Regions from separate parts of the Pseudomonas sp. B424 genome, predicted to be linked through region 3. Evidence: riboswitches for the same ligand, from Rfam matches in the RefSeq annotation. Region 3 holds a riboswitch; each other region holds the start of a gene.
The links. Region 3 has a riboswitch for cobalamin ahead of cobW (cobalamin biosynthesis protein CobW). Riboswitches for the same ligand answer to the same signal wherever they lie in the genome.
Positions count from the first base shown of each region.

Region 1 (3,273 bases), on a different contig from region 3:
CCAGCTCTTCGTTGGCGGTCTTGAGCTCTTCTTGCTGCACTTGCAGCTGCTCATTGAGCTGCTGGGTCTCGGCCAGCACTTCTTGCAGGCGCTGACGGTAACGGGCTGCCTCGATCGACATGCCGATATTGTCGGCAATCAATTCGAACAGCTCGACATCACGGTCTGCCAGAGGCCTGAGGAAGCCCAGTTCAATGACCCCGTTGACCCGTTCGTCATCACTGGTAGGCACCACCAGCACACTGCGCGGGCTGCCTTCGCCCAGGCCGGAGCTGACTTTGATGAAGTAGTCCGCCGGCACGCTGTCCAGGCGAATCAACTTATCCTGCTGCGCGGCCTGCCCCACCATGCCTTCGTCATTGTGAATGAACTGGCCCTGGGCCTCCTGCTCCCGGGAAAACCCGTAACAGGCCACCCGCGTAAGACCACCGTGGTCTTCACGCACGTAGACAGCCGCCACCACCGACCCCAGGTACTGGGCACAAAACTGCAGGATATTGCGCCCCAGGGTATGGAGCGACAGTCGCCCCAGCACCTGCTCGGCCAGTTCGGTTTGCCCGTTGCGCAGCCACGCCTGTTGTTCCAGGCGTTGCGCAGTCTTTATTTGCGACTCGAAGTTATCATTGTAACTCTTTGATAAAGCTATTAAATCGCGACGCCCTATATAGGCCAAAAAGCCGCTCAACCCCAAGACAAACAACAGGTACAGACCAATACTGACAACCGTCGTGCGGCTGACATCTTCATTGCGGGCAACCCGCAATTGCTGTTCCATCTTGATGAAATCGTCGTATTCCTTGCGAATCTCATCGGTCAGGCGCTTGCCACGACCTGCCTGCACAGCCCCACGGTAGTCACCGTTCTGGGCACGGGCATCTACCATTGATTGCGCGTAAACGTTCCATTCGTTCTGCAACGCCTCGAGCCGCATCAGGCGATCGACCTGTTGCGCGTTATCGCTGACGAGGGTTTGCAAGCTCTGCAACTGGGCCGTGATCTGCGGTTTGGCCACGGCATAGGGGTCCAGAAAATGTTCATCACCGGTGATCAGAAAGCCGCGCATTCCGGTTTCCAGATCAACCGTCAACCTCATCGCTTCATTGGCATTATTGATCACCCTATCGCTGTGCTCGACCCACTTAATCACCGACAGCAAATAGCTGATCATCACCACGAACAACACAGCACTGAGCACGCCAACGGCCAGTGGCAAGCCGACGTTGCGACTCAGGAGCTTGCGAAAGCTTCGCTCATCAATAGATGCAGGTGACTTCATTTATCAGGCCTGTGGACTGTCATATAAAAGGGGGAGTTTGCAGGATTACCGAGCTTTTGTTCTACTTTCTTATATTCATAGGCATATTTTCCTACTAACAAGCACACTCGGATGTAGGCGAAGGCTATCCTTGCAGGCCTGAGACCCGTACTTGAATTTTTATCGAGATCATCACTATGTCCGCAACACCCTCCACCATCCTTGTGGTCGAAGACGACGCCATTGTCCGGATGTTGATCGTTGACGTACTGCAAGAGCTGGAGTTCAGCGTGCTTGAAGCCGACGGCAGCGAGCAGGCACTGGAACTGCTTGAAGACAAAAACCAGCACATTGACCTGCTGATGACCGACGTCGGACTGCCGGGCATGGACGGCCGGGCACTGGCGAGCAAGGCCCGCGAGTTGCGCGGGCGGCTACCCATCCTGTTTGCCAGCGGCTACGCCGAAAACCTTGAAGTGACAGAAGGCATGGCGGTGATCGGCAAGCCCTTCTCCATCGACCAGTTGCGCAACAAGGTCACCAGCATGCTGGCAACGGCATGATCTGAACCTCCGGGAGCGGGGGGTTGTGTAAACCCGCATCCCTGTGGTTTCCTACACATCTTGTATCAGGTGCCCTTCACAGGGTGAAACGGGAAACCGGTGCGTCAGGCGTTAATCGTCCTGGCTAGTCCGGCGCTGCCCCCGCAACGGTAAGCGAGAGAAACATCAAATCCACTGTGCAATGGCATGGGAAGGAGATGTTTGCAGGCTCAAGCCATTGAGCCCCTCGCAAGCCCGGAGACCGGCCTGGTCACTTTTGAATAACAAACCCGCGGTGGGCGGGCGCTGTTAAACCCTGCGAACTTCGTTCGCGGGGTTTTCTTGCGCTTTGCTGCCCGTCGTCTGACCAGAGGCAAGCGCCATGTCCATCAGCACCAGCCGTACCCATTCTGCTGCTACCACCGCAACCCAAAGCCAACGCATTGTGGCCGCTGTCGGCGCTGCTGTGCTGGGGGCTTTCCTCGTCTACTTCGCCGGCTTCTCCCATATCGATGCGGTGCATAACGCGGCCCATGACACCCGTCACAGCTCCGCCTTTCCGTGCCATTGAGATTGCCTGCCATGATTAAGCGTATCGCTCAAACCGCAGGCTTCACCGGCTTGCTGGCCGCCCTGCTGCTGACACTGCTGCAAAGCCTGTGGGTGTCGCCGCTGATTTTGCAGGCCGAAACCTACGAAAAACCCGCTGCCGCCGAAGTCCACGAACATGCCGACATGGCGATGCCTGCCCATGAGCATGATGCCCAAGCCTGGGAGCCGGAAGATGGCTGGCAGCGCGTGCTGTCGACCACGGGCGGCAACCTGGTGGTGGCGGTCGGTTTCGCCCTGATGCTGGCGGGCCTGTACACCTTGCGTGCGCCGACCCGCACTTCCCAGGGCCTGCTCTGGGGCCTGGCCGGTTATGCCGTGTTCTGCCTGGCGCCAACCCTGGGCTTGCCGCCCGAACTGCCGGGCACTGCCGCTGCAGACTTGTTGCAGCGGCAGATCTGGTGGGTCACTACGGCGGCCTCGACCGCCGTGGCCATTGCACTGCTGGTGTTCGGCAAGCATTGGGCACTCAAGGTGCTGGGCTTGGCGATTGTGGTGGTGCCGCATATTTTTGGCGCTCCGCAGCCACTGGTGCATTCCAGCCTGGCCCCTGAAGAGCTGGAATCGCAGTTCAAAATTGCCTCGCAATTGACCAACCTGGTTTTTTGGCTGGCACTGGGCGCGATCAGCGCCTGGCTGTTCCGGCGCAAGCCTGCAGGCCAGTACTCGGCATGACGGCTGCCAGCACAGAGCCAGTCATGGTGATTGGCCTGGGCTGTCGCCAGGGTTGCAGCGCACAGGCGTTACTGGCGCTGATCGAACATTCACTGGCACAGGCCGGGATTGCACTGAGTGCGGTCCGCGCCCTGGCCAGTATTGACCTCAAACGCCAGGAACCCGGCCTGCTGCAGCTGGCAACACAGCTGA
Region 1 covers NZ_JBUZTL010000015.1:27,829-31,101, forward strand. The annotation lists gene ACZRMS_RS17150 (response regulator) at 1-1,276, opposite strand, end outside; gene ACZRMS_RS17155 (response regulator) at 1,453-1,818, shown strand; cobalamin riboswitch at 1,869-2,082, shown strand; gene ACZRMS_RS17160 (CbtB domain-containing protein) at 2,180-2,368, shown strand; gene ACZRMS_RS17165 (CbtA family protein) at 2,380-3,081, shown strand; gene ACZRMS_RS17170 (cobalamin biosynthesis protein) at 3,078-3,273, shown strand, end outside.
Region 1: another riboswitch for cobalamin. It lies ahead of ACZRMS_RS17160 (CbtB domain-containing protein); the one in region 3 lies ahead of cobW (cobalamin biosynthesis protein CobW).

Region 2 (3,273 bases), on a different contig from region 3:
CAACGACGCGGCGGGCATTTCATTGCCGCGCACCACCCGCGAAATGATTGTGATGCAGGCGCAAAGTGTCGGTCAGGACAAGCTGCAAACCGGCGACTTGCTATTTTTTGCCACCAATGGCGGTTCTCAGGTCAGCCATGCCGGGATCTACGTGGGTGAAGGCCGCTTTGTACATGCCCCGGCCACGGGCGGTACGGTCAAACTGGACAGCCTGAACAAGGCCTATTGGCAAAAAGCCTACCTCAACGCCAAGCGCGTGCTGCCCACCGAGCAGCATCTGGCGCACAACCCGTAAAGCAGATTCAAACCTGCGCAAGCTCGCTTGCGCAGTTGATGACCCCGCCTGTTTACTTGCCTGACACCCGCCAAACCTTGTTGCCGACATCATCGGCCACCAGCAAATCCCCTTGTTTATCGATGACCACGCCCACTGGCCGGCCCATGGCTTTTTCGTCCGGGTTGAGGAAGCCTGTCAGCACGTCGATTGGCATACCGGCAGGTTTGCCGTCTGCGAAGGGCACAAAAATGACCTTGTAGCCGCTGTGCGGCTTGCGGTTCCAGGAGCCGTGCTGGCCAATAAAGACGCCTTCAGTAAACTCGGGCAGCTTGCTGCCCCGGGCGAAACTCAGGCCCAGGGACGCAGTGTGCGGGCCCACGGCGTAATCCGGGGCAATGGCTTTGGCCACCAGCTCCGGGTTTTGCGGGTTGACCCGCACATCCACGTGCTGCCCGTAATAGCTGTAGGGCCAGCCATAGAAGCCGCCGTCCTGCACGCTGGTGATGTAATCGGGCACCAGGTCACTGCCGATTTCGTCGCGTTCGTTGACCGCTGTCCAGAGTTTGCCGGTCTTGGGTTCCCAGTCCATGCCGTTAGGGTTGCGCAGGCCCGAGGCGAAGATCCTGTGCTTGCCGGTGGCGCGATCAACTTCCCAGATCGCGGCGCGGCCTTGCTCCTTGTCCATCCCGTTCTCGCCCACGTTGCTGTTGGAGCCTACGGTCACATACAACTTTGTGCCGTCGGGGCTGGCGATGACGTTTTTGGTCCAGTGATGATTCAGCGGGCCGCCCGGCAAATCGACAACTTTGACAGGCCCGGCGCTGATGCTGTTCTCGCCCGCCTGATAGGGGAAGCGCAGCAGCTTGTCGGCGTCGGCAACATACAAATCGTTGCCCACCAGAGTCATGCCAAAAGGTGAGTTGAGGTTGTCGAGAAATACCGTGCGGGTTTCAGCGACGCCGTCGTGGTCGGCATCGCGCAGCAGCGTGATCCGATTGGCACTTGGCACCCCGGCCCCGGCGCGGCCCATGATTTTTCCAGCGATCCAGCCCTTGATTCCCTTGCCCTCATCCGGTTGGGGCGGCGCATTGGTTTCGGCCACCAGCACATCGCCATTGGGCAATACATAGAGCCAGCGCGGATGGTCCAGGCCTTCGGCGAAGGCGGCGACCTTCAAGCCCTGGGCGGCAACCGGGGTGGAACCGGCCGGCCAGCCTACGGCGGGGGCGATATTGACGGTGGGGATCAGCGTCTTGTTGGGTTCGGGCAGTTTCGGCGAGGGCCCCGTGCCATCGCTCACTTGCAAGGTCGAGGTTTCGCCACAGGCGGCCAAACCTGCCGCAAGTACGATGACAGCCGCGTGCTGACGCTTGAGCATGTGAATCTCCATAGGGTTCTGGTCTTGTTTAGTCATAGAGAAGCGTAGCTGTCTAAAGGTTCAGACTCCGAGTCTTCTATAAAACCGGCTGGTGCCACCTTTAATTGACGCTCCACCCCCAACCCTCTAACCTTCGCGGCTTGTTTCAGGTGCTCTATGGCCATAGGCCGATAGAGTGAAACAGGGAAGCCGGTGAGGGCGTGTTTGACCCACACAACCGCCATGATCCCGGCGCTGCCCCCGCAACGGTAAATGAGTCAACGCCACGCTGAGTGCCACTGTGTTTCTTCACGGGAAGGCGCGTGGTCAGGGTGTGTCCCGCAAGGGACTAAACCGCTCATGAGCCCGGAGACCGGCCTGATCCATCCAGCATCCTCGCGGCGGGCGAGGGCGTGCCGTTTTATTGAGTATCCCCCCGCCTCCCGTGTGCATTTTTGAGCCCCAACGGAGAGCTGCCATGAACGAATCCCCCGAACGCGACGAACGTCATCAGGCGCGCATGCTGCGCAAAAAAGCCGTCATGGATGAGCGTATCGCCAGTTCACCCAATGAGTGCGGGCTGCTGCTGGTATTGACCGGCAATGGCAAAGGCAAAAGCAGCTCGGCGTTTGGCATGCTGGCCCGGGCCATGGGCCACGGCATGCAGTGCGGCGTGGTGCAGTTCATCAAGGGTCGCAACAGCACCGGTGAAGAGGTTTTCTTCCGCCGCTTCCCCGAGCAGGTGCGTTACCACGTGATGGGCGAAGGCTTTACCTGGGAAACCCAGGATCGCCAGCGCGATATCGCCGCCGCCGAAGCCGCGTGGCAAGTGTCCCGCGAGATGCTGCGTGACCCGTCAATCGGGCTGGTGGTGCTCGATGAGCTGAACATCGCGCTCAAGCACGGCTACCTCGACCTTGAGCAGGTGCTCGCCGACCTGCAAGCCCGCCCTTTGATGCAGCATGTGCTGGTCACCGGGCGCGGCGCCAAACCCGAACTGATTGATCTGGCCGATACCGTGACCGAAATGGGTGTGGTCAAACACGCCTTCCAGGCCGGGATCAAAGCCCAGAAAGGCATCGAATTGTGAGTGTTGAAGTATGAGAGCGTCACGTCATTGCCCGGCGGTGTTGATCGCCGCACCGGCCTCCGGTCAGGGCAAGACCACCGTTACCGCCGCCCTGGCCCGATTGCATCGCAATCAGGGGCGCAAGGTGCGGGTGTTCAAATGTGGCCCGGATTTTCTCGACCCCATGATTCTGGAGCGCGCCAGCGGTGCGCCGGTTTATCAAGTGGATTTGTGGATGGTGGGCGCGGATGAAAGCCGCCGTCTACTGTGGGAAGCCGCCGGTGAAGCTGACCTGATCCTGATCGAAGGCGTGATGGGCCTGTTCGACGGCACGCCGTCCAGTGCAGATCTGGCGCGGCATTTTGGCGTCCCGGTACTGGGCGTGATTGATGGCACTGCAATGGCCCAGACCTTTGGTGCGCTGGCCCTGGGCCTGGCGCGTTATCAGCCCGACCTGCCGTTTGCCGGGGTGCTGGCCAACCGGGTCGGCACCGTGCGCCATGCGCAGTTGCTCGAAGGCAGCCTGACCGAAGGTTTGCGCTGGTACGGTGCATTGTCCCGCGAGACCGG
Region 2 covers NZ_JBUZTL010000005.1:30,235-33,507, reverse strand. The annotation lists gene ACZRMS_RS08325 (C40 family peptidase) at 1-295, shown strand, start outside; gene ACZRMS_RS08320 (PQQ-dependent sugar dehydrogenase) at 348-1,655, opposite strand; cobalamin riboswitch at 1,786-2,030, shown strand; gene cobO (cob(I)yrinic acid a,c-diamide adenosyltransferase) at 2,113-2,724, shown strand; gene ACZRMS_RS08310 (cobyrinate a,c-diamide synthase) at 2,735-3,273, shown strand, end outside.
Region 2: another riboswitch for cobalamin. It lies ahead of cobO (cob(I)yrinic acid a,c-diamide adenosyltransferase); the one in region 3 lies ahead of cobW (cobalamin biosynthesis protein CobW).

Region 3 (3,273 bases):
TGCAGGTAACGCGCCGCCAGCAGTGCCTGCCCGTGCTGCTGGGCCTGATGCCAGGCCTGCGGGTTTTGGTACAACTCGACGGCGGCGGCGGCAATCGCACTGGCGCTTTGCTCGATGGCACCGGCCCACGGCAGATCGCCGTGCATGCCTTCGGCGCCCACGGGGGTGGTCACGTTGGGGGTGCCACAGAGCATGGCGTCGGCGATTTTGCCCTTGATCCCTGCGCCAAAGCGTATGGGGGCCATGCAGATCCGCGCGTTGCTCATCACCTCAAGGGCGTCTTCAGCCCAGTTGAGTACGTGAAAACCTTGCGCCGGGTTGTGCAGCGCCGTGGCTTTGGGCGGGGTGTAAGCGCCGTAGACGTGCAGCTGCGCGGTGGGCAGTTGCTGGCGGATCAACGGCCAGATGCCGGTTTTCATCCAGAGCACGGCGTCCCAGTTGGGGGCGTGGCGGAAGTTGCCGATGCTCAGGAAGTGCTGGCGCTGTGCATAGGGCACGAACGTGGCCGGCACACTGTCGACCATCAGCGGGCACCAGTGCAGCAGGGCCTTGGGCACGTTGAAGTGTTCCACCAGCAAGTCGATTTCGTATTCGGAAATCATCAGGTTGAGATCGCAGCGGTAAATCGCGGCGATTTCCCGTTGCGCCAGGTCGGTGCCGGCCATCTGTTCGAACGTTTCGCGCTGGGCCGGGGCGAACAGGCTGCTGAAATCGTTCAGGTCGGTGTCGTGCTTGAGCCGTGCCTTGAGCTGTTGCTGACGGGCGTCGCGCAGGCTTTGCAGGTCGGAGGTTTCCAGCACGCGCAGCGCATCGGGGCAGTGCTTCTCTACCCGCCAGCCAAACTGTTCTTCCATCATGAAACGGTCGAACAGCACGATGTCCGGGGCCAGTTCGGTGATAAAGGCATCAAAACTGCTGTTGTTCAGTTCAATGGCCACTTCATCAATGCCCAGCGCGGCCAGGTCCGCCTTGTGCTCGCCAATGCCTGCGGGGCTGCTGAAGGTGATGTGCCAGCCTTGCTGCAGGAAGCTCTCGATGATTTGCATCATGTGTCCACCGGCCGCCGAAGAGCGTGGTTCGGGCCACACGTAGCCGATAATCAGGACGCGGGTTGGGCAGGTGGAGGGCATGGGCAGATCCTTGAAGCAGGGCGGCTGAAAAAAGGCGGCAATTAGAACACACCTGCAGGGCCTGCGGGACCTGTGGGAGCGGGCTTGCTTGCGATGCAAACAGCGGGGTCTATCGGTCAAAATGCGGCGATGCCATCGCGAGCAAGCCCGCTCACACAGTAGATGGGTCACAGCTGTGCATTGACCTGTTACAAAGCACTGCGTAGCCTTGCGCGTTCGAGGTTCTTCGCCACGCGAAGCTAAGAAGGGAACGCGGTATGCCGCGGCTGCCCCCGCAACTGTAAACGGTCAATGATCTTGCCATGCCACTGCGTTACACGCGGGAAGGCGCAAGGTCGGGATCAGCCCTGCTGAACCCCAGCCGTAAGCCAGGAGACCTGCCTCGTGACAGATTCTTACTTCAACCGGGCGGGGTGATCCGGTGGCGAATGTTGACCGCACACTGCCTGCGGTCGTCGTCCCGTATGCCCGCCGCTTTGCCAAAGGGCATCCGATGAAAACACTGGCCAAAACTCCCGTCACCATCGTTACCGGTTTTCTCGGTTCGGGCAAAACCACGCTGCTGCGCCATATGCTGGATAACGCACAGGGCCGTCGCATTGCGGTGATCGTCAATGAATTCGGCGAGCTGGGCATCGACGGCGAAATCCTCAAGCAATGCACCATCGGTTGCACCGAAGAAGAAGCCAGCGGCCGCATCTATGAGCTGGCCAACGGTTGCCTGTGCTGCACCGTTCAGGAAGAGTTCTTCCCGGTGATGCGCGAGCTGGTTGCGCGCCGTGGCGACATCGACCATATCCTGATCGAAACCTCGGGTCTGGCCCTGCCAAAGCCGCTGGTTCAAGCCTTCCAGTGGCCAGAAATCCGCAGCGCCTGCACCGTGGATGCGGTGATTACCGTGGTCGACAGCCCGGCCGTGGCTGCCGGTACGTTTGCCGCCTTCCCGGACCAGGTTGACGCCCAGCGCAAGCTCGACCCGAACCTGGACCACGAATCGCCGCTGCACGAGCTGTTCGCTGACCAGCTGGCCAGTGCCGACCTGGTGATTCTCAACAAGGCCGACCTGATCAGCCCTGAAGACCTGGCAAAAGTGCGCGCCGAAGTGGCTGAAGAGCTGCCGCCAGCGGTCAAAATCATCGAGGCCAGCAGCGGTCGATTGCCGCTGGACGTGCTGCTGGGCCTGGGCGCCGGCTCCGAAGACCATATCGATGGCCGCCACAGCCACCACGACCATCACCACGATGGCGATGATGGTCACGACGATCACGACCATGATGCCTTCGACTCGATTTCCATTGAGTTGCCACAAGGTGAAGAGCGCGTATTGATGGAGGCCCTGACCCAGTTGGTGGTCAAGCACGGCATCCTGCGGGTCAAAGGCTTTGCAGCAATCCCGGGCAAGCCGATGCGTTTGCTGATCCAGGGCGTGGGTACCCGCTTTGACAAGCACTTCGACCGTGCCTGGGCTGCGGATGAGTCACGCGTTACCAGGCTGGTGCTGATCGGCCAGGACCTGGACGCCGAACTGCTCGAGTCCACTTTGCGTAAAGCGTTGAGCGAGTAAGCCATGCATCTGCTCAGGACCCAGCCCGGTGGCTTTGTATTGGACGACAATATTGCCGATTTAGGCCAGACCCCCGCCGAGCTGGTGATCCTGTGCAGCGGTGATTCAAGCCTGGCACTGCTGGCCGAAGCGGCGCAGCAGTTGCCTGAAGATTATCCAAGCTTGCGTCTGGCCAACCCGATGCAAGTGCAAAATCATGCCTCGGTCGACCTTTATGTCGATCAGGTGCTGCAACACGCCAAGGTGATACTGCTGTCGTTGCACGGCGGCATCGGCTATTGGCGCTACGGTATTGAGCGCCTGGTGCAACTGGCCGAGCGCGGCGTAACCCTGATCCTGGTGCCCGGTGATGATCGCCCCGACCCCGAACTCAGCGGGCTGAGCACCGTACCCGCCGAACAAGGCGAGCGGCTCTGGCACTTTTTGCGTCAGGGCGGGCGGCATAACGCGCTGCAGCTCTATCGTTGCCTGGCCAGCCAATGGCTGGGCCGCGACTACCCATGGGACGAACCGCAAACCCTGGCGCGTACCGCGATTTATCATCCGGCCCACGCCAATGCCCAACTCAAGGGCTGGCAG
Region 3 covers NZ_JBUZTL010000011.1:30,810-34,082, forward strand. The annotation lists gene ACZRMS_RS14620 (glycosyltransferase) at 1-1,130, opposite strand, end outside; cobalamin riboswitch at 1,333-1,529, shown strand; gene cobW (cobalamin biosynthesis protein CobW) at 1,624-2,694, shown strand; gene cobN (cobaltochelatase subunit CobN) at 2,698-3,273, shown strand, end outside.